Regions from separate parts of the Peribacillus sp. P4_D6 genome, predicted to be linked through region 1. Evidence: riboswitches for the same ligand, from Rfam matches in the RefSeq annotation. Region 1 holds a riboswitch; the other holds the start of a gene.
The links. Region 1 has a riboswitch for glycine ahead of AC1DVB_RS04445 (amino acid permease). Riboswitches for the same ligand answer to the same signal wherever they lie in the genome.
Positions count from the first base shown of each region.

Region 2: linked by a shared signal. The riboswitch ahead of gcvT (glycine cleavage system aminomethyltransferase GcvT) and the one ahead of AC1DVB_RS04445 (amino acid permease) in region 1 are both predicted to bind glycine.

Region 1 is NZ_JBFUIQ010000007.1:38-18,620, forward strand. Features, by position in the region: partial or broken gene AC1DVB_RS04440 (amino acid permease) at 1-1,118, opposite strand, end outside; glycine riboswitch at 1,626-1,704, shown strand; gene AC1DVB_RS04445 (amino acid permease) at 1,892-3,232, shown strand; gene AC1DVB_RS04450 (DUF3311 domain-containing protein) at 3,510-3,710, shown strand; gene AC1DVB_RS04455 (sodium:solute symporter family protein) at 3,707-5,185, shown strand; gene AC1DVB_RS04460 (hypothetical protein) at 5,321-5,527, opposite strand; gene argH (argininosuccinate lyase) at 5,993-7,477, opposite strand; gene AC1DVB_RS04470 (ABC transporter permease) at 7,493-9,181, opposite strand; gene AC1DVB_RS04475 (ABC transporter ATP-binding protein) at 9,178-10,290, opposite strand; gene AC1DVB_RS04480 (extracellular solute-binding protein) at 10,306-11,385, opposite strand; gene AC1DVB_RS04485 (ROK family transcriptional regulator) at 11,385-12,611, opposite strand; gene AC1DVB_RS04490 (NEW3 domain-containing protein) at 12,867-15,374, shown strand; gene AC1DVB_RS04495 (amino acid ABC transporter ATP-binding protein) at 15,618-16,352, opposite strand; gene AC1DVB_RS04500 (amino acid ABC transporter permease) at 16,349-16,993, opposite strand; gene AC1DVB_RS04505 (transporter substrate-binding domain-containing protein) at 17,067-17,843, opposite strand; partial or broken gene AC1DVB_RS04510 (YjiH family protein) at 18,365-18,583, opposite strand, start outside.
Region 2 is NZ_JBFUIQ010000053.1:11,396-16,861, reverse strand. Features, by position in the region: gene comGF (competence type IV pilus minor pilin ComGF) at 1-258, shown strand, start outside; gene comGG (competence type IV pilus minor pilin ComGG) at 251-637, shown strand; gene AC1DVB_RS15960 (YqzE family protein) at 753-938, shown strand; gene AC1DVB_RS15955 (YqhG family protein) at 982-1,779, opposite strand; gene AC1DVB_RS15950 (DEAD/DEAH box helicase) at 1,757-3,445, opposite strand; glycine riboswitch at 3,823-3,910, shown strand; glycine riboswitch at 3,914-3,997, shown strand; gene gcvT (glycine cleavage system aminomethyltransferase GcvT) at 4,138-5,244, shown strand; gene gcvPA (aminomethyl-transferring glycine dehydrogenase subunit GcvPA) at 5,262-5,466, shown strand, end outside.

The DNA of each region.
Region 1 (18,583 bases):
ACAAACCATGGAATCATCCCAGGCAAAACACTCGCACTGTACACATAAAGGAATACTTGCGGCGGTGCAAGGTAATTCAGGATAACCCCGATGCCCAACCCTAATAGTACAGCGATCGTGCAATATGCCGGAACTCCATTTTTAGATACTTTAGCAAAGATTTTCGGAGCTTGGCCATTCAATGCCAGTGTGTAAAGCATACGACCTGCACTGAAAATCCCACTGTTGCATCCAGACATTGCCGCAGTGATTACCACAAAATTAATGATGCCTGCCGCTGCAGTGATACCTATTTTGGCAAAGGTCGAAACAAACGGACTGCCTAAGTCACCCAGTTGATCCCAAGGGAATACTGTCACGATGACGAAAATGGCACCAATATAGAAAATTAAAATGCGCCATATAATTGATTGGATCGCTTTTGTTACGGTCTTCGTTGGGTTTTTCGCTTCCCCGGCTGTGATGCCGATAAGCTCAACGCCTTGATAGGAAGCCACGACAAGTGAAAGAGCAAAGAAGAATCCTGTCCATCCTCCCGTAAAGAAGCCGCCATTTGCCCATAGATTCGATAATCCAAGCGCATCCCCGCCATTGCCTATTCCAAAGAAGATAAGGCCCAGGCCGGCAACGATCATCAATATAATCGTTATGATTTTTATAAGTGCAAACCAGAATTCAAATTCCCCGAATGATTTAACGGAAATGAGGTTGGCCGCCCCCAAGATGATCATGGCCACTACACCTGGTATCCATGCCGGTAACTCCGGGAACCAATATTGCATATACAGCCCAACCGCAATGATTTCGGACATTCCGACGATTACCCATTGAAACCAATTGCTCCAAGCAGTCATATAACCTGCCAAAGGATGTATATAACTGCTCGCAAAGGTTGCAAAAGAACCTGTAGTCGGTTCTAAATAAAGCATCTCACCCATGGAACGCATGATGAAAAATATAAAAATACCTGCAATGGCATAAGCAAGCATTACAGAGGGCCCGGTCCATTTGATCGTGCTCGCAGATCCCATGAATAACCCGACTCCGATGGTTCCGCCCAAAGCTATCATTTGAATGTGACGTGCTTCCAGCCCTCTCTTTAATTCCTTGTTCGACATGATTAACTCCTCCAGATGCAATATCGGTAATGCTTTTCTATCCTTACCACGAACTTATTAATTATTGCAGTTAGAAATGCTCTATCGAAAAAATATCAATAACACTTCATTTATGTTTTCTTATCTTATAATAGTAAATATTCTGTAAAAATACAATTGTATTTTTGAAATAAACAGTTACCAATAATATCTTGCTGATTTTTCTAATCTAAAAATATCATTTTAAAAAAATGATGTTCAGTATTTTATTATAGTGATCGTTCATAATGAGTAGAAAACAATCACTTCTGCTTAGACCTTAAGTTAAATGCGGACCACTATTAAACTACAGATAATGCCTGATTCACTTCAAAAAATTTGTTGACCTACCGAAAAATAGATGATAGAATTCCAATATTATTTTATAAGCATAATGAAATGATCAAGCAGTGGAAAATCATCACTGACTGACATTTCTTCACAACCGCATACAAGCAAGCGATGAATGCTATGGATGACACTATAGCAGGAGCAGCTTCTGGAGAGACTGTACAAGATGCAGCGCCGAAGGATTCACAATCTCAGGCAAAAGGACAGAAGAGTAACGAATGATATATTGTTATTCTGAGCCCTTTAAGAGATTGGTATTATCCAATCTCTTTTTTTATTGTCCATTTTGTGATTGGACTAAAACAACAAATGGGAAAGGCAAACTGGACGACAATCACGTCCCTCTCTCCAAGACCATGCAGGTAACATTCACTACCAAGACTATAAAAACGGGGGCGTACGAATTGGCTAAACAAGAATTAAAAAGAGATTTAAAAAATCGACATGTACAACTGATTGCAATAGGAGGAACCATTGGCACCGGTTTATTTTTAGGTTCCGGAAAAGCCATACAATTAGCAGGTCCTTCCATATTATTCTCTTATATGATAATAGGGATTGCCTTGTTTTTTGTGATGAGGGCCCTGGGGGAATTGCTTTTATCCAATGCAGGGTACACATCATTCACTGAATTCGCAACTGAATATGTCGGTCCATGGGCCGGCTTCGTGACCGGTTGGACATATTGGTTTTGTTGGATCATGACCGCAATGGCCGATATCATAGCTGTCGGTGTTTATATGCAATATTGGTTTGATGTCCCTCAATGGATTCCGGCTCTGCTTTGTCTGGTCATTCTGTTAGGATTGAACCTATTGACCGTTAAGATCTTTGGCGAATTGGAATTCTGGTTTGCCATCATTAAAGTAATCACGATCATCGCCTTGATCATCGTAGGAATTTTCCTTCTGATCCTCGGCTTCAATACCAATACCGGAACGGTTTCCCTAACGAACCTTTGGAATCATGGCGGCATGTTCCCCAATGGCATTTCCGGATTCCTGTTATCTTTACAGTTGGTCGTCTTCTCATTTGTCGGTGTCGAATTGGTCGGGGTTTCTGCAGCAGAAACGGCGAACCCGCGAAAGAACATTCCATCTGCCATCAATAAAATCCCTGTCCGGATTTTGCTTTTCTACGTTGGTGCACTATTCGTCATTCTCTGCGTCAACCCATGGACACAACTGGATGCCACAAGCAGTCCATTTGTAGAGGTCTTTGCGTTAATCGGCATTCCAGTCGCTGCAGGGATCATCAACTTCGTCGTTTTGACATCCGCTGCTTCTGCATGCAACAGCGGTTTATTTTCAACGAGCCGAATACTTTATACGTTAAGCAGGAATGGTGAAGCCCCAGCTAAGCTGGAAAAATTAAATAAACAGGCTGTTCCGGGCAATGCCTTATTCACATCCACAATCGTTGTATCAATAGGGGCATTATTAAGCAAGCTGATACCAGAACAGGCATTTACTGTCGTGACTACCATCAGTGCCATCTGTTTCATATGGGTATGGAGCATTATCTTGATCTCCCATATCAAATATTCGAAAACAAGGCCTGACCTAAGAGCCGAATCGACTTTCAAGGCTCCTTTTACACCTTTTGTCAATTACGTCATTTTAGGCTTATTCCTGTTCATCCTTATTGTTATGCTATTCGCTGAAGCTACACGGCTATCACTGCTCTTGACCCCAATCTGGTTCATCCTCTTGGTGATACTATATAATTATCGAAAAAAAAGATAGCTAAAGGAAATAAAGCCTTGAACGCAATATGAATTCAAGGCTTTATCTGCATATGAACATATTAGGCCTTCGGCTTTCTGCACACTTTTGCTAAAATATATCAGGCAACTGCATTAAATTTTATATCAAAATAGTGTAAGCTAATATATATTATCGGACCTTTCCCGTCATGTATGAATTTTCCATCCGGTTTGGTTCACCCATCCATCAGTGGCATTGAAGAATAAACCCCCATTGGTGGGCGTTTCACTTTATTTAAAACGGAGGGGGTTGTTTAATGAAGATTATATATATTCTTACACTAGTTCCTTTTATAGGCATACTGGGATTTCTACCTTTTGTTAATAAAATAGAACCATATGTATTAGGGATGCCTTTCAATATGTTCTGGATGGCTATGTGGGTGGTCCTTACCTCTGCCATACTCGGCATCATGTATAAGCTGGATCCCAGGAATCGGGAAGGTGACCAGGAATGAATATTGCTCTCTTAATCATTTTAGCATTTTTACTTCTATCGATATTTTTAGGAATACGCTCTTCAAAAGGAAAAGATATGGACTTGGAACAATGGACGGTGGGCGGACGCGGTTTTGGTGCGATATTCGTCTTTCTGCTGATGGCCGGGGAAATCTATACGACCTTCTCCTTCCTTGGCGGCAGCGGCTGGGCTTATGGCAAGGGCGCACCCGCTCTATATGTTCTAATTTACATTACTTTGTCTTACGTATTATCCTATTGGCTCCTGCCGGAAATATGGAGATATGCCAAAGAAAATAAACTGATGTCTCAATCCGATTTCTTTGTAAGCAAATATAAGAGTCCCAGTTTAGGAATTTTGGCTGCACTTGTCGGTGTGGTGTCGATGATTCCAGTGATCGTCGTGCAGCTGAAAGGATTGGGGATCATTGTCTCGGAAGCATCTTATGGTGCCATCTCAATGTCTGAGGCAGTTTGGATGGGGGCGATCAGCCTTACCATTTATGTGATGATCTCCGGTATCCACGGTTCAGTTTGGACCGCGGTCATTAAAGATATCATGATGGTCGCCATAATAGGATTTTTGGGGATTTATCTGCCGATTCATTACTTTGGCGGATTTCAGCCGATGTTTGAAGCGGTTGATGCCGCCAAGCCTGGTTTTCTAAAGTTCCCTGATCAGGGGCTTAGCGTATCATGGTTCATCTCCACGGTAATATTGCTCGTATTCGGTTTCTATATGTGGCCGCAAGTTTTCAGCGCTGTTTATTCAGCACGCAGCGGCAAGGTATTTCGAAAGAACGCCATCATCAGTCCTTTATATACACTCATGCTGTTATTCGTCTTTTTCGTTGGGTTTACAGCTATATTGAAAGTGCCCGGACTCGTTGGGGCAGATGCGGACCTCTCATTGCTGCGCCTTTCGATCGAGACCTTTGATCCATGGTTTATAGGCATAATCGGCGGCGCTGGATTGTTGACCGCATTGGTGCCGGGATCCATGCTTTTGATGAGCGTCGCTACACTGCTCGCGAAAAACGTTTATAAGGAATTTGCACCTGACGTATCCGATCGCCATATTGTACGATTGGCAAAGTTCCTTGTGCCAATCATTGCCCTTATAGCCGTCTACTTCACCTTAAACGGCGGCGAAACGATGTCGGCATTAATTCTTATGGGATACAGTCTCATCACACAGCTCTTCCCATCCCTTCTCTTTAGTCTGAAAAGGAATAATCCGATCAATAAATTTGGCGCAATCGCCGGCATCATTACCGGATTGGCCATCGTAATCTGCATTACACTCAGTCAATCGACAATAGGGACCTTGTTTCCATCCTTGCCGCAAGCAGCAAAAGATTTGAATGTGGGAATCATTGCATTGGCAGTCAATTTCATTGTGATGATCACGGTGAGTATTGCTTTCAGAAAGCACGCGGTTCAGTTGGAACCTAAATCCGTTAACGATATATGAAGCAAATTTTGAAACTGGTTATGGATCAATAAACATTGGAGGCTCAGTCAAAAGACTGAGCCTTCCTTATTCTCGGCTTCCAAGCATAGTGTCCTTTATCTCAATATTGTTTATGGGAAACCTCATTTTAGACTATTAATCTTTTCTGTTTATAAACAAATCCCCTATTTTAACTAATAAATACAACGAAAAAATAATCATCAAGGTTCTGGATACTACCAGGCCATCAATAGCTAAATCATATCCACCTCTTAATAAGACTTCCGGATTCAAACAAAAAGCAATCGATATTACGAAAGCTATTAAAATCAGGATAACACCGAACTGAGATCTATTTGACATTAACATTCCCTCACATTATATATTTTCCAAATAACAGCATTGTTTTTAGGAATAATCTACATTCATGGTCACTGGGGATGACTCAGTTGCATTAAAAATCCAAAATAAATAGCCACCCTGATAAAGAATGACTATATATCATAAAATATGAAGCTTTCTCAGTAAAATGCATCGTATTGCTTCCGAGCCAACAAAAAATACTCTCTTCAGAAGGTTCGGGCTTTTATTCGTGAGTTAGGAGCAAATACTCGTGAGTTTTATGCTTTTACTCGTGAGTTTGGAGCAAATACTCGGGAATTTCATGCTTTTACTCGTGAGTTTGAAGCAAATACTCGTGAGTTTCATGCTTTTACTCGTGAGTTTGGAGCAAATACTCGGGAATTTCATGCTTTTACTCGTGAGCTTGGAGCAAATACTCGGGAATTTCATGCCCGTTAAAGCTCATTTTCTTTTTAGCCCATACCTTCAGTAATCCACTAAAGCCTTCCTGCCATCATTCAATTCTTTGATCACTTTCTTATATTTCTGCAACTCTTGTTCCAGTTTTTGTTTTCTATTTAAAATCATTCTCGTAACCTCTTTCGGGGAGGGCCCGCCTTGAATGCTTCTGATTTCCACAAAATATTCGGGAGAGATTATTTTTTTCCATTCATCTTCTGCTATGTTCACTGATACGAATTCATTGATGATCTTATTGATTTCTTGTGTGTCCCAATCATATAGCTCTTTCCCTTCACTAATCGATTTTTTTGCAATATGACTGGCTATGGAATGGGCTTTTCTAAAGGATATGTCGTAATCTCTTGAAAGGGTATCCGCTAATTCAGTAATCGTTATACTGGATTTTGCGGCCATTTTCTTTGTATGTTCTTCATTTACTTTCAAAGTCGACATGACGGCATACATTAGTTTCATGACACGGCCTGCATTCGAAAAAGCCCGATATAAATGTGGCTGTAAATCATCTTCCGTATCGACGATATCACCAAATGGTGTATTGTGAATCATATTCATTGCAGCAAGTGCATCACCATACGCACTGCTTGCAATCGAACGGGAATGTTCAATGGAGACAGGATTCCTTTTTTGCGGCATGATGCTGCTCACTTGAACATAAGGGTCCGCCACGTGAAATGTACCAAACTCCCTTGTCACATGCTGCAGGAAATCTTGGATCCACCTTCCGGTATTGACCATGCACGTCATGATGGCAGTTGCGGTTTCCAATAAATAATCTGCCCCGCCAATCGAGTCATAGGAATTTTCAATCACCGAATCAAACCCAAGCAGTTCAGCCGTACGGTTCCGACTGATCGGAAAACCGGTGGTCGTTAACGCGGCTGCACCCAAAGGGGATTGGTTAACCGTTTCATAGGCTGCCCATAACCGGCCAATATCCCTTTGAAGTACATCATAAATGGCTAAAAAGTAATGTCCTATTGTAGTCGGCTGAGCCGGTTGGGTATGCGTGTAACCTGTAATATAGGTTTCTGTATGTTTTTCAGCCTGCACCAAGAATGCTTCACTCAATTGGTTTGCATAGTTAATCAATTGGAGCAGATGACCTCTCAAAACAAGCCGGTACATTGCAACTCCCATATCATTACGACTGCGGCCGATATGAATCTTCCCTGCAAGTTCATGGCCGATTTCCTCACCGATCTTTGCCTCCATCATGAAGAATAAGTCCTCGAATTGGGGCTGATAGGTCAACTGCGCGAGATCTGTTTGGGCCACTTTCCGAATCCCATCAAGCATGGTTTTCGCCTCTTCATCTTTAATGATCTTTTGTTCCGAAAGCATGATGACATGTGCCCGATGAATATCGAACATTGCATCAAATAAGTAATCTCTTTGATCATTAAAAACAGGCATCAGAAGCTCTCTAACATAGGTTTTTCCGGGAAAGACACTACCTTCATTTTTGATAAATTGTTCAAGCCTGCTCATCTTTGAACCTCCGATTTATAAAGCTTTTTCCGCTTTGATTCCAAAAAACTTGTTCGAAATAAAGAGAACGATTACAATCAGCGTGATTTGAATCATCCCATAGGCAGCGGCCTGCCCCATATTGAACATCCGAAGCTGATTCATGATTTCAATGGATATGGGCCTGTTTGAAATCGTGTACAACAGGACCGAGGTCGGGAATTCCCCCACAGATTCGATAAATGCCAATAATGTCCCTGATAAAACACCAGGCATAATAATAGGAAATATGACTTTTCTGAAGGTATAAAACCACTTTGCCCCCAAGTTTCTGGCTGCTTCTTCAATCGAGTCATCCAGCTGCTCCAGAACGGCATTAGTCGAACGGACAACGAGCGGAATATGCCTGATGAAATAGGCAAGCGGCAAAATCCAAAATGTTCCTACCAAAATTTGACCAAAGGAAAAAACGCTAGGTTCATTGAATGCAAATATCAAGTTCATCCCTATGACCGTTGCAGGCAACGCCCAAGGAATCATGACTAGAATATCGACAAAGCTTTTCCCGACGAATTTCCGTTTGACAAGTACATAGGACGCTATGACCCCAAACACCAGATTTGCCAACGTAGCAATAAACGCCATCAGTAAACTATTTCTTAACGGCTTGAAGATATTAGGGTCTTCAAACAAAAGCCTGTAATTTTCAACATTAAATACTGTGGGATACGTTTGAAATGTCCAGGTTCCATCCGGCACAAGTGAAAGCAAAAGAATCGTAAAGTGCGGTAAAAGCAGAATAATTACGCCGATGACCCCAGTTACGACCATCACCCATTTCATAACCGGGTTCTTCACTTCACTCCTGTGTGCCCCAATCCCTTTCGAGGCCATTCGATAATCCTTCCTATTCTGATACCAACGCATGAATAATAGAAATGAAATCGAAACGATGGATAGAATGACCGATTGGGTAGCGGCAATTTCCATATCACCATTGATTTTTGAAAAATAAATTTGCAGGCTCAACACCCTGTATCCGCCAGCCAATAAAAACGGGGCACTGAAAGAAGCCATCGATATCATGAAAACAAGTAAAGAGGCGGCAACGATTGCAGGTGTCAATAATGGAAATGTCACCTTCCAAAAAACCTTTATTTTATTTGCTCCTAAGTTATAAGCGGCTTCTTCAAGTGAAGGATCTATTTTATTGATTGCAGCGGATACGGTCATATAAAAATAAACATACATCGTATAGGCATGCACGATAAGAATTCCCGGTACCCCGCCAATCTTGAATGGAACCTTATCGAGACCGAACAGGTCCTTGATGGCATTTGGAATCAATCCCGATTCTCCATATAAAAACATAAAGGCCATAACCCCTACCAATGATGGAAGGACAATCGGCAAAATCGCTGCTGATGAAAAGAAGCTTCTGCCGGGAAAATCGTAACGGTTAAAAATGAAAGCGAGCGGAATGCCAATCAAGGCACTGACCAATACACTCAAAAAGGATATATAAACAGAATTCCAAAGAGCCACTAAGTTCGTTTTCGATTCCTGTACGAAGAAGTCCTGATAATTTCCAAGGGATATCGTTCCGTCTTTTTGCAGACTTTCAATAAAGGTCCTCAATGACGGGTAGAGTACATATGCTATGAGAACCAATACAACTGGAATAAGGAGCCAAACCGTCAATCTCGTATCACGATTTTTAATCATGGCGCATCACCGCTTATGACAGGGATAAGACGCAGCTGTTTCTCGGGAAGCTGGACATACACTTCCTTTCCTTGATAAAAGTATCCAAAATCATGGGTGTTAAATACGTCGACCCTTAGTAACACGTCTTGAACATCCACCATGACATTCACAACAGACCCAAAGAATTGGACGGAATTTATATTACCTTTAAAGATATTCGTTCCTTCTTCGATCACATCCAGAATCCTGATTGCTTCAGGACGAATCGAAACAGCAAGGTCAGCATCACTCTGTATGATTGAAATTCCGTCCCTAGCTTGATTTTCCACCTTCAATTTAATCGGTTTTTCACTATTCTTAAGGACAAGCTCTATATTATCTTGTTGAACTTTTTCAACTTGAACGGGCAAAAGATTAATCTCGCCTATAAAACTCGCCACAAAATCATTGGCCGGCCGATTATAAATTTCTGTTGGCGTCCCGACCTGGTGACATACACCATAATTGAACACAGCGATTCGATCACTCATGGATAATGCCTCAGCCTGATCATGAGTGACATAAATGGTGGTAATCTTATAATCACGCTGCAGCCTTAAGATTTCCACTCTCATTTCATCACGAAGCTTGGCATCCAGATTACTTAATGGTTCATCCAGCAGTAATATTTCCGGTTCAATGACCAGTGCTCTCGCAAGGGCCACCCGCTGCTGCTGTCCTCCGCTTAACTGGCTCACTTGACGATCCGAGTAGCTCTCCAGCCTGACCTTTTGGAGGGCATCCAGCACTCTCTTCTTTAAGTCAGCAGAAGAAACCTTTCTCACACGCAAGCCAAACGCTACATTTTCAAAAACAGTCATATGGGGAAAGAGGGCATAGTTTTGAAAAACCATGCCTGTATTTCTTTTCTCCGGAGGTACACGCGTCATATCTTTGTCGCCAAATCGGACGACACCTTTAGTTGGATAATAAAAACCGGCAATCATCCGAAGTGTTGTCGTTTTACCGCAGCCGCTTGGACCAAGAAAGGTAAAAAACTCACCTTCTTTGATGTCCAGATTTAACTGGTCAACAGCTATCGTTTTCCCGAAGGCTTTTTGGACATTCTCTATTTTTATTGACGCCATCCAAACGACACTTCCTTATTCTTTAATTTCTTTATCTCCGCTTTTAATATTTTCATCCCAGTATTTCATCCACTCGTCACCTTTTTCCTGGAATGCATTCCAATCAATATCCATCGCTTTAATTTCCGTTTCCGTGATCCATTCAGGTAAACCCTTCACATCACTTCTGGTCGGAATCCTGTAAAATTCTTCTGCTAATGTTTTCGCGGCTTCTTGTGAATTCACGAACTCATAAAAGGCTTCAGCCGCTTTTGGATGCTTGGCACCTTCAACGATGGCGATACCTTCTGTCAATACTGGCGTTCCGCTTTCTGGAATGACGAACTCAAATGGATAATTTTTATTTTCTTTCAGCATGACGACATCCGGCATTGCCCAAACGGAAAGTGAGCCCTCTCCTTTGGCTACCTTGTTATACATCATTTCCGGATTCGCTGAATATTCCTTCGTGTTTTGGTCGAGCTTCTTTAACCAGTCATACCCTTCTTTCGGATCATTTGTATCCTTATACGTACGATAGATCATCGCAGAAAAAATTGTCCTCATCGTTCCGGAGGCTAACGGATAGCGGATGATGATTTCGTCTTTCCATTTCGGATCAAGCAGCTCATCCCAATCTTTCGGTACCTCGTCTTTTGATAATTCTTTGCTGTTATACATGATGACTTCCGGTGTCTGGCTCGTTCCTGTCCAATACCATTCCGGATCGCGGAATCCTTCATCGAGACTATCGGAATAGCTAGGCTTATAAGCGGCCAGCAGCCCATCATCCTTTGCTTGATTGAAGTTCGTGGAAGGTGCACCCCACCAAACGTCTGCCTGCGGATTACTTTTCTCAGAACGAACACGGTCAAGGATTTCCTGAGACCCCATATCAAGCCACTCAACATCAATACCATACTGATCTTCGAACTGCTTTTCGAATTTTGATAAAATATCTTTGCCATGCGGTGAATAAACAACGATTTTATCTTCGAGCTCACCCTTTTCGCCAGCATCCGAATTCGTTTTCGTATCTGTACCGTTACATCCCGAAATTAATAGTGCTGCCGAAAAGGTCAGTACTGAAACAAGCGACTTTTTCCTATTTTTCATTAATATTCCCCCTCATCGCGAAAATTCAAAATGCCATCATGTTCCCTTAAAAATAGGGAAACCGCTCCAAGCACCCCTGCGTCTTCTCCCAGTTGTGAAGTTTTCATTTCTACTAAACTTGGAAGATATCGATCAACGACCTCCCGAATTCTAGGTAAAATGTATTCAGCAGAATTTAATACACCACCTCCTAAAATGATCACTTCCGGATTTAGCAAACTAGCCGCATTGACAATTCCGCAGGCTAAATGTTCGATGGCTTCATTTATGATGGCCATAGCTGCAGTGTCTCCTTTTTTTGCTGCCAAAAAAGCATCCTCCCCCGATAGTTCGGAAGATTTGGCCCGTTCGAATAAAAAATGGTGAGGATCCTTGAGGACCTCCCTGGTGAAGTGACCGCCAATCGACTTGCCTCCAGCGACACTTTCCAAATAGCCGTATCTATGGAAAATCGGCTTGAATTCACGTTTTATATCCTCTTTGTCCGTCACCATATATCCCATTTCCCCAGCGGCACTGGAAGCTCCTCTGTATAACTGGTTATTCAAGATGATGCCGCTTCCGATTCCCGTGCCAACCGCAATGAACAGTAAATTCCGCTTATTTTGTGCATTACCCAGCCACTGTTCACCTAGTGCAGCCGCGTTTACATCATTGTCCAGAAAGATGGGGAAATCAAAATAACGCTTCGCTTCTGCTATAAATGGATATTGTACCCAGCCTAAACTCGGTGCCTCTATTACTAATCCGCTTGCCGTTTGCGTAATGCCAGGGATCCCGACTCCCATCCCCAATATCCTTTCCTTCGCAATCTGATTCTTTGCAACTAACCGCTCCGTTTCAATCGCCATTTGTTTAAGCAGCCCTGAATTTAAATAAGTGTTTGTTGAAAAACTAGTGTCAGCAAGGATGTTGCCGCTTAAATCGCTTAAAACGATTTTCACTTTCGTCCCGCCTATATCGACACCGATGATATAGGCAGCCTTTTCATTAAAAAAGAGCTGGATGGGCCTCCTCCCGCCTTGAGATGAGGATACTCCTATTCCTTTCTCGAATACCCATTTCTCCTGTATAAGTTCATCCACAGCCTGTGAAACAGTTGGTTTACTTAGCTGAAGCTTAACGGCGATTTCAGCTCTTGAAATGGGTGAACATTCTTGGATGCATTGAATGATTCTTTTTTTATTTACATATTTTTGATGACTGGGTGTCCTTTTAAAACTCATCACATCACGGCCTTACATTATTTAGTTAGTAAATCTTCCTAATTAAGTAAAAATATAACTTAAATAATTTCAACGCACAAGTTTTTTTCGGAACATTTAAAATGTTCAACTTTTAATAGTTACTTCGAATTATTTACATTTATAACCATTGGTGCTATTTATTAGATAGGTTTTTTTATCTGGTTAGTTAGAAAACATTACTAACCTACATTTTTTTTAGGTGTTTTATAAAAGTTGAAGGGGGTTAAAAGAAGAATGAAAAAAGCTTTGTTATCGTTGTTTTCCCTTTTGTTGGTTCTTGCATCATTGCCACTTGGAGGCAGCGCTGCAAATCCTGATGATACCAACGTCGAATTATGGAATGCGGTCAAGCCGCTCGAAACGACTGTGACATTCTTGAACAGCGGTGCCCATCCCGATGATGAACGCAGTGACTTTCTCGCTTATCTATCGAGAGGGTTAGGGGTGAAAACATCCAGCCTGATTGCAAACCGTGGTGAGGGAGGACAAAATGAAATTGGGGATGAACTGGACAACGCTCTTGGAATCATCCGTTCGAGGGAAATGATAGAAGCTGCAAAAATCACCGGGGTTAAAGCCTATCATCTAAGCGAAACGACCTCTGATCCCATTTATGATTTCGGTTTCTCTAAAACACCAGAGGAAACATTACAAAAATGGGGCGAGGAACTCACATATGAACGGCTTATCCGCTTTATTCGGACGTATCAGCCAGATATATTGATGCCATCCTTTCAAAATGATGATACCCAGCATGGACATCATCGAACAATGACAATCCTAAGTGAACGTGCCTTTACGGATGCCGCCGACCCAACTGTGTTTCCACAACAATTGAAACAAGGTCTATCGGTATGGCAAGTGAAAAAGTTATATTTGCCCGTTTCCTCGGCAGATCAAGCAACCACTTCGATAGAAATCGGTAAATATGACCCAATATACAAAATGACTTACCCACAGCTTGGAGAACAATCCCGCTATCTGCACAAAAGCCAAGGCATGGGTTCTGATATCCCTGCAGCACCGCGCCAGATCCATTTGGATTTGAAGCAAAGCGCGGTTGATACAAAAAGCGAGTCGGACCTTTTTGCAGGTGTACCTTACAATTTTACTGAATGGGCTGAAAAACTCCCCCGCTCAGCTTCAAAATTAAAAGGTGAATTTAGGTACCTGCAACGGAATCTGGACGCTGTTATTGAGTCTTATCCCCATGCTAAACGTGTTTTTTCAACATCCCAAAAAGCTCTTTCCAATGTTCGTTCAATGACTGCGCAAGTCAAAAAGGCAAAGCTAAGCCCTGCCATCAAAAACGACTTGCTTCATAAGCTCTCATTAAAAGAAGAGCAATTGGAAAACGTCAGTTATGTTTCCTCAGGGCTCGAGGTTCAAGCTGAAGCAGCTTCAAAGATTCTTACTAAAGGTCAAAATACGTACGTAACCATAACCATGAAGAATAACGGGAAACAAACATTGAAAAAAGTCGCTGCTGCATTGAACGTGCCTAAAGGATGGAAGACAAAAATAAAATCAAAAGATGTCAATCTGGCACCTAATAAATCAGTGACAATGACCTACCTGGTTGAAGTCCCTGAAGATGCAGCTTATTACCATGCCTATGATGAATCAACCATTACGACCAGCATTTCTTATAAATACGGGAGCACAAAAACTTCCATCAAGGAAGAATTGGATGGAACGATCGCCGTCCTTCCCGACGTTGCCCTTACCTTATCTCCTGAAGATATCGTCGTAAATACAGCAGATGTAAAAGAGGAAATCCCAGTGGCGGTGACCTTGAAAAACTATACAGAAGGAAAAGCATCAGCAAAGGTCGCTTTAAAAGTCCCTGAAAATTGGGGAGTTCATCCCCAAAATGCCACTGTATCATTTAATGAAAAATCAGAAGAAAAACAAGTGAAGTTCACCCTCATACCGCCTAAGGCCATCCAAAATGGTGAATATCAGGTGAAGGCAGCTGCCACTGTCAATGGGAAAACCTTTGATTCGACCATTCAGGAAATTTCCTATGACCATATCGGAACATTCTATTACCAATACCCAGCAGCTATCAATACCGTTGCATTTGAGCTTTTGAAGCCAGCTTCATTAAAAGTGGGGTACATTGAAAGCGGATTCGATAAAGTGGCAGATTACTTAAGCAATGCAGGGCTGAACATTACGAAGTTAACTGAAGCTGATTTAGCTGAAGGTGATTTAAGTCAATATGACACGATCGTTACAGGCATCCGTGCCTATCTATCAAGGGAAGATTTAAAGGCAAATAACGCGCGCTTACTTGAGTATGTGGAAAACGGCGGACATCTCGTCGTGCAATACCATAAACCGGGTGATGGATGGGATGCATTGAAGACGGCTCCATATCCTCTTACCCTCGGGAATCCTTCGATTCGCTGGCGGGTAACCGATGAAAGAGCCACAGTAAACGTGTCGAAACCAGAATCGGCGCTTTTTACCTATCCAAATAAAATAACAAGTGATGACTGGAGCAATTGGGTCCAAGAAAGAGGATTGTATTTCCCAATGGAATGGGATGAACGGTATGAAACATTCATTTCCATGGCTGATCCGAATGAAGAACCATTTGATGGCGGTATCCTTATGGCTAAATACGGTAATGGCACCTACCTCTATACCAACCTTGTCCTATACAGGCAAATTCAAGGCCAGGTCCCAGGCGGATATCGAATCATGACGAACTTGATTAGTTACGGTGCCAAATAAATAAAAAGAAACCTATGCATGTGTTAAATGCATAGGTTTCTTTTCTGTGACGTTTGCCCGATTGAAGCTGATATGAATAAAAACATCTCCTGACTGATAGGTTCCTGCTCTAAAAACAAAAAAAGTTATGCACAAAGATGAGGGAAAGGCTATGCGTTTGGGGTTTCCCCTCATTTCCCGCATTGCTTTGTCCACACTTTATGCACAACTTCATTCATGACTTACGATCTTAAAAAAATCCCGTTAAAGCACTTTGCTCAAGAATGCTTTGGTTCTTTCGTGCTGAGGGTTACCGAATAATTCATTCGGCTCATTTTCTTCCACGATATACCCTCCATCCATGAATATCACCCGGTCCCCGACTTCCCGGGCAAAGCCCATTTCATGCGTAACGACGACCATTGTCATTCCTTCTTTAGCAAGTTGTTTCATTACCTCCAAAACATCACCGACCATTTCAGGGTCAAGGGCAGAAGTCGGTTCATCAAATAGCATGATCTTCGGATTCATCGCCAATGCCCTTGCGATGGCGACCCGCTGTTTTTGTCCGCCGGAAAGTTCCCCCGGATAGCTACTTGCTTTTTCCTTTAGACCAACCTTATCCAATAACTCAAGCGCTAATCTTCCTGCTTCCGCTTTATCGGTGGCACGAATTTTAATAGGGCCCAAGGTTATGTTCTCCAAAACGGTCTTATGTGGAAATAGATTGAAATGTTGAAAAACCATTCCAACTTCTTGCCGGACTTTGTTTATATTGATTTTCCTTTTAGGATCGGTAATATCATGTCCGTTAATGACCACCTCGCCGCCGGTAACTTCCTCAAGGAGGTTCAGGCAACGCAGGAATGTACTCTTTCCAGATCCAGAAGGGCCTATTACGCAAATTACTTCCTTTTCCTGCACTTCTGCATTTATATCTTTTAAAACCTCGACAATTCCAAATGATTTTCTTAGGTTTTTTACTGTAATGATGCTCATCGAACTTGTACCCTCCTTTCTATGAAATTAGCAATTAGGGTTAACAAATAGATGATGATAAAGTAAATTACACCCACGGCCAGCCAAACCTTGAATGCTTCAAAGGTTGCCGAAGCTTGAATCTGACCTTGCTGGGTTAAATCGGCTATACCAATTACGGATAATAGAGAAGTGTCCTTCAAGCTGATGATCGATTGATTCGTAATGGTAGGGAGCATCCTTCTAAAGGCTTGCGGAAGTACGACATATCTCATTGTTTGAGCTCCAGTGAACCCGATGGATCTTGCCGCCTCCGTTTGCCCTTTATCGATTGATTGTATCCCCGCCCTTATTATTTCAGCAAAATATGCTCCTGCATTGATTGCAACGGTGATTATTCCGGCTGTTGTACTGTCCAAAGAAATCAAATTCAATGAATTCACACCAAAATAGATAAAAAATAACTGAACGATGAACGGTGTCCCTCGTATTGCATCCACATAAACCTTTGCAATCCAGTTCAAGATTTTGATGGGGGCAAGTCGCAGCAAAGCGACAAGTAAACCAATCAAAAAACCTAGGATAATGGCAATCACAAAGATATAAAGTGTCACCTGAAGTCCTTTTAATAAAAGAGGCAACGCCGCAACAATTATATCCATTTCTTTCACCCCTTTGAAAAAGAAAGCGCGCCATAAGCGCGCCTAATGAGCTTTAATCTATTGTTTATTAACCTTATTCACCAAGATACGTTTTTATTATTTCATCATATGTGCCGTCTTTTTTAAGATTGGCAAGACCATCATTTATTTTTTTCAATAAATCCCCGTTTTGCCCTTTCAATACAGCAATTCCATATTGGTCACCATTCAAACGGTCACCTACGATTTTCAACCCAAGATCTTTTTGGGCGATTGCATATGAGATGACAGGATAATCTTCTATAAGGGCATCCGCATTACCGTTGGCCACTTCCTGGAACATCGCTGGACTATCATTGAATTGAACAACTTTGATTCCTAGTTTCGTAGCATTATCCTGTGCATATTTAGCACCTGTTGTTCCTTTTTTCACTGCTATGGTTTTTCCTTTAAGATCCTTAACGGTTTTAGTGCTTGTATTATCTTTCTTAACAACTATTGTTAACCCTGCATCAAAATACGGTGTTGAGAAATCCACTACCTTTTTTCTTTCCTCTGTAATGCTCATTCCTGCAATGGCCACATCAAGCTGATTGGCTTGCATAGCCGGAATGATTCCACCGAAATCCATTGGAGACAATTTGATTTTGAAATCCTGGTCTTTCGCGATTGCATTGATCAATTCGATATCGATACCTTTATAGTCGTTCCCCTCTTTAAATTCAAAAGGAGGATAAGTCGTATCCACACCAACTTTATATACCTTTTCAGGTTTCTTTTCCTCACCTGCATTTTTTCCTTCATTGGTTCCACAAGCCGAGATAAAGATAGTTAAAATCAAAAACATACTCAATAAACCAAGTTTCTTCATTTAAATCACTCCAATTCTTAATTATACGTGATAATAAATAATTCTCCCTATAATATAGCATAAGAATAAAGTATTATAATATGAATTTTTAGAATAAATATTATTTTCTTTAAATAATTTTTATGGACGTTTTTCCTAATATTGTTACAGTGATGGAAAACACAAAAAGGCTATGGGATCCTTCTCGATAAAAATAGCCGATCATGTCATCAATACCTGTAAAACAAGACCATTGAAGGGTGGTATTCACAAGGGTTCCTTTGGTCTTCCCTAATAGGAGATGCCTCATTAGTTGGATAAGAAAAAAACTAAATCAATTAACTTTTGGATCCTTTTAAACTAGAATATAGGAATTGTTTTTTTTTCGCCTCCACTCCCCCTGATTCAAATGTCCCGCACAACCGTGAGTCCTACCATGTCTACTTCTATCAAAAAGGCCAACCAGTAATTTTTACTGGTCGACCTTATAATACGAACGCATCCGTTCGATTTGTGATCGAATTAAGATTCATTGATTTGCACTAAAGCAGCAATATTGCGATGGGTGCCGTAATAATTAACGTGATGAGTGTCCGTTCAAACCAGATAACAATCAACTTCGTAATGCTGATCGGGATTTCGGTTGATAGGATACAAGGTATCGCCGCTGAAAAGAACAATATGGATGAAACAGAAACCACGGCAATGATGAACTTAGTTACCAGTGGTGCATCAACTACAAGAAGCGCCGGCAGGAACAT
Region 2 (5,466 bases), on a different contig from region 1:
TCCAAAGCACAAGATGTAATGGGAAATAAATTATATTTGCTTTCAGGTGAACAATTAGCATCGCTGGAACAATATGAAGATAAGGTCCGAAGACGAGTGGATGGTATGGGGCATGAGGTCATCTTGCAGAACATTTCGGAATTCCAGGTCAATAAGGATGGCAGTGTCATTGTTATAAATATAACGGATAAAGCAGGGACTACTTTCAGTCGAAGATTTCATCCTTTCTTTAGGAATGATACGAAAATTGATGAATAATCAAAAAGGAGTCGTTTTCCCGATGGTCATGATTGTGGCGAGTGTTTTCATCATGTTCACGATACTAATGATCGACCAGTTTATCATTGATAAAAAGTTTTATAAAGAAGTGGAAGAGTCGCTTGTGGCCGACCATCTTGTCCATCTAGCCATCAAGGATGTGACGGCAGAGTGGGGCGAAGAGATTCCGAAAATCATCCAGGGGGAAATATCATATCCAAATGGTGTGGTGCGATATTCCTTAATGAAGCAAGAAGGTCCTTACGTCTATATCGAGTTTTCTTCCAAAACTAAAAATGATCGAGAGGGCAGTGTCATCATTCAATACGATAAAGAAGCGGGGGAAGTGAAAGAATGGTTGGAGAAGCAAGCTGTGTAATAGCAAAATCAACACCATTTTATTAGGGAACGCGACAGGTTTACGGTGAAGGGAGCAAGGAAAGGAATAAAAAAAGCGTAAACCGGACATACTTTGCGTAGGGTGATGATTTTATATGTCTACAAACGCTTATATTAAATATCTGACGCAGCAGCTTGTCGAGTATTTCAATCTGACGAAAAAAGAACGAAAAGAAAAACGCCTTCACAGAAAAGAGGATAAAAACCAGGGTATGTCACATTGGTTTGGCATTGTCCCTTTTGCTTTGTCGATGTTTATAAGGAAAACGATCAAAAAGTAAAACAGATGTCCTGAACTTGGACATCTGTTTTTTTGTTCTTAACTTATCCCAACGCCCTATCTGATAGGTAAAATAATCCTCCGTTGATGATGGATATTCTGATGTTGGGTTCATATTGTGCTTTTAGTGCTTCTTTTTCGGTATAATAGCTCTCACTTTTTTCGTCCATATCCTTGTAAAAATGCTCCAATAAATTCAAGTCATTCTGCCAGCGCAGCATTGCTTCCTCCGCCCAGGAATGGTCATCATCCTCGAAACTGGTTCTGATGTATGTATCAAGTCTTGCCAATCCACTCTTGGGCATGATCAGAGGTGAAAGCGTAAAGGAATAATCCGGTATTTTCGGGGTGACGTTAATCGGTAAAACCCGATGGTGAAACCCTTCCATTATTTCACCCGAGATTAAATTCAGTCCGATTGACATGAAAGTATCTTTTTTGCGGTCGCATTGATAGGATATTTTCACATTCAGGGTCAGCCAAGGAAACAAAGGATTATTTCTGCCTTTTGATGGAGGCGTATTCTCAAAAAGTCTAGTATACCCTGCCAGCTTTTTGGTTGATTGAATAATCTGGTGAAGACGAGGGGAGCCAAAATGAATCATTTCTCCCTTTAAATCGGATGGAGCTTGTTCTGGATCGGTAATGAAAGTGATTTGTGCCGGGTTCGGAACACCTCCTGTTTTTTCTAGATAATGCCAATAAAAGGGTCTGTTCATTAATTCTTTATCCATCTCAATCGTCAATTGCACTGTAAGGTGGGTGGGTGCATTATCCAGTATTTCACAATCATTGGCTTTAAAGAAAGTGATTAAAAAATCATGAATTTCCCGTTGCTGCATGAACCTCACCTTCCTTCATTGATTGAGCGAATTGGATCAACGATGAAAAATTATCCATCTTGACTTTCATTTCGCCTTCTGTTTTGGACTCGCCGACCACATCAATTAAATATTCTTCAATGTTGTTAATATCCAGTTTGGTTAGAATATCATCCAATTCACCGATTACTTTTTCAAATAAATTTATTTTTTCGTATAGTAACTTCAGTATATGTTCTTCAACTGTATTTTTCGTGGCAAAGTTATAAATCATCACATCTTCTTCCTGACCAAGGCGGTGAATCCGTCCAATTCTCTGTTCAAGCCTCATTGGGTTCCAGGGCAGGTCAAAATTAATCAAGTGATGGCAAAACTGAAGGTTTATCCCTTCCCCGCCAGCTTCTGTTGCGATTAATACCTGAATATTCTTTTGGAATAATTCTCGCATCCAGTCTTTCTTTCCGCGCTTAAAACCGCCCCGGAAAGGAACAGAAGAAATTCCATTCTGTTGTAGGTACCATTGGAGATATAGTTGAGTCGCTCTATATTCCGTAAAGATAATCACTTTGTCATCTATTTTCTTGATCAGTTCCAAAGCTTTTTCAGCCTTTGAGTTCTGGACCGTTTCATTCACTTTAGTAAATAAATCATCAAGCTTTGCCAAAAAATCAGGGGAAGGCTGATCGTATTTATCCCTCATATTCTTTAATGTATAAAAGACAGCCTCTCTGCTGCTGCATGCTTCCCTTTGGAGAGTGAGAGCCGAAAAGGCGCTTCCTTTTGATCCATCCGAAATTGGCTTGAATTTGGAAACAGCATCATACAATGCTTGTTCCGTTGGAGAAAATTCAATGGTGATGGTTTCCACATGCCGTTTTGTCCATTCAATGCCAGTATCGGCCCGCCGGTTTCGAATCATGACAGTATTGACCAGTTCCTTTAGGTGTTCATCTTCAGTTATGTTCCGGCCTTTCCCTTTATACTTTTCCGAAAAGAGCGAAGCATTTCCCAAGTGGCCCGGTTTCAATAACGAAACGAGGTGGAATATCTCCTCGACTTTATTTTGAATCGGAGTGGCTGTCAGGAGTAAACAAAATTTCTTTTTCAGATTTTGGACGAATTCATAGTTCTTCGTCTTATTATTTTTAAGTTTATGAGCTTCATCAATAATGATGAAGTCATATTCCTGAGTAAAGATGATATCTCGATGTGGAGCGCGTTTCGCTGTATCAATGGATGAAATGACCACATCACAGGAGTCCCAGACATAACTTTTTCTCTGAACGACTGCCGGAATATGAAACTTGGTATTCAATTCAAATGCCCATTGTGTGACAAGGGAAGCCGGAACAAGGATCAATACTTTTTTTACAAGGCCCCTAATCATATACTCTTTTAGGATCAAGCCTGCTTCAATTGTTTTTCCCAGCCCTACCTCATCAGCCAAAATGGCTTTTCCATTCATCTTTTCCACTACTTGCTTCGCCGCTTCCAATTGATGGGGAAGCGGGGTTAGCTGAGGAAGGTGCTTGGGCGCCTGTAAACCTTCAAAATCAGGGATGATAAGGTTTTCCTCCATTTGAACCGCCAACTTATAAAGCTCCCAATTTCCCCATGGACCGTCATTTTCCATCTTTTGCAGAAACTCGTCATTCCATTCAGAATTGAAGGATATATTGATTTTCATAGAAATAACTCCCTCTTAAATCATAATTTCCTTAATATAAGGTCAAAACCCGAACATTTCATATGTGAAGTAAGAAAAATATTTCTTTTTCAAAAAATATTGCAGAGATAAGTTTCTTAGGGTAGGATATAAGTATATTTAGAAAATTCCAATTTCCAAACGCTACAAAGAATGTTTGTACATCGATTTTGCAGTTCGCGTTTTCTTAGTATGGGCTATAGGCTCCTAATTTATCCAAGATTACTGAAGGAGATCAGTCAAACGGTTTCTGAAGTTTTAGGAGAATTGGCAGAGAATGCATTCCATTTATGCTCAAAGGTTTTACCGATGCTTGGGGCTTATTGGCTTCCTTTCAATGGTAGACCATTTATATGCGGGTGAAGATAAGGGGAGAGACTACGGATGTAGCGCCGAAGGAGCAAACTTAGCAGTGAATCTCTCAGGCAAAAGAACTCTTATTGGACGCAACTCTGGAGAGCGCCGCCCGTTATGGGACGGCCACCAAAGGGGAAAACCTATTACATAGGTAAACTTTCAGGTTTCAGGACAGAGAAAAAGCTCAAACGGGCTTTCTCTGTCCTTTTTTGTGCTTTTTTCACATCATGAATCAGCTTGTATCTGATGCGTAATGACAAGAAGCTTTTGATAATGAAGCCAATTAATTTTTAAAAAAATCTGAAGGGGGTCATTTTTTGACCAATTTAAAAAGAACACCACTATTTGAGGTTTATCGTGAATACGGAGGTAAAACGATTGATTTTGGCGGCTGGGAACTTCCTGTCCAATTTTCAGGTATAAAGGATGAACATGAAGCCGTACGGACAAAAGCGGGGTTATTTGATGTTTCCCATATGGGGGAAGTCGATGTTAAGGGGCCTGGGAGCCTTTCCTTTTTACAGAAGATGCTGACCAATGATATATCAAAGCTGCAACAGGGCGGGGCCCAATATACCGCCATGTGTTATGAAAACGGAGGCACGGTTGATGATCTTATCGTGTATAAAAGGGCTGAGGACGACTATCTGCTCGTGGTCAATGCAGCGAATACAGAAAAAGATTTCAATTGGCTGCAAGCTAATTTAACGGAAGATGCGCAAATTACGAATGTCTCAAGTGACTATACACAGCTGGCACTTCAAGGACCAGCTGCAGAGAAGATATTACAAAAACTATCGGGAAGTACTGACTTAAGTGAAATTGGATTTTTCAAGTTCAAGGATGATGTCATGATTAACGGTATCTCCACGCTGGTTTCCCGTACTGGATACACTGGTGAAGATGGTTTTGAAATATATAGCGACAGTAAAAATGGCCCTGCCCTTTGGAAGGCGATTATGGATGCCGGTAAGGAAGAGGGGGTTCAGCCGATTGGTTTAGGTGCTCGTGATACCCTGCGTTTTGAAGCAAAACTGCCGCTGTATGGGCAGGAGCTTTCAGCTGACATCACCCCGATAGAAGCCGGGATTGGTTTTGCAGTAAAAGTGGATAAGGAAGTTGATTTTTTCGGGAAAGCCGTTCTTGCTGAGCAAAAGGAGAAAGGYGCTCCCCGCAAGCTTGTGGGAATTGAAATGATTGACCGTGGCATTCCACGTCATGGGTATAAGGTCTACAGCGGTGATGAAGTCATTGGCGAGGTCACGACTGGTACCCAATCGCCAACATTGAAGAAAAACGTTGGATTGGTACTTATCGATAAGGAATTTTCGGTGCTGGATGCGGAAGTCGAAGTGGAAATCCGTTCCAAACGTTTGAAAGCCGTTATAATACAAACACCTTTTTATAAAAAACCACGTAAATAGAGGGGAATGGTCATTAGATGAAACATCGTTATTTACCCATGACAGAGCAAGATAAACAAGAAATGCTGGAAGAGATAGGGGTATCCGCTGCTGAAGAACTTTTCAATGATATCCCTGAAAGCGTTCGTTTTCAAGGAGAATACGATATCAAGCCTGCTAAATCGGAACCTGCATTAATGAAAGAATTATCAAGGCTTGCTGCAAAGAATGCGGACCTTAAAA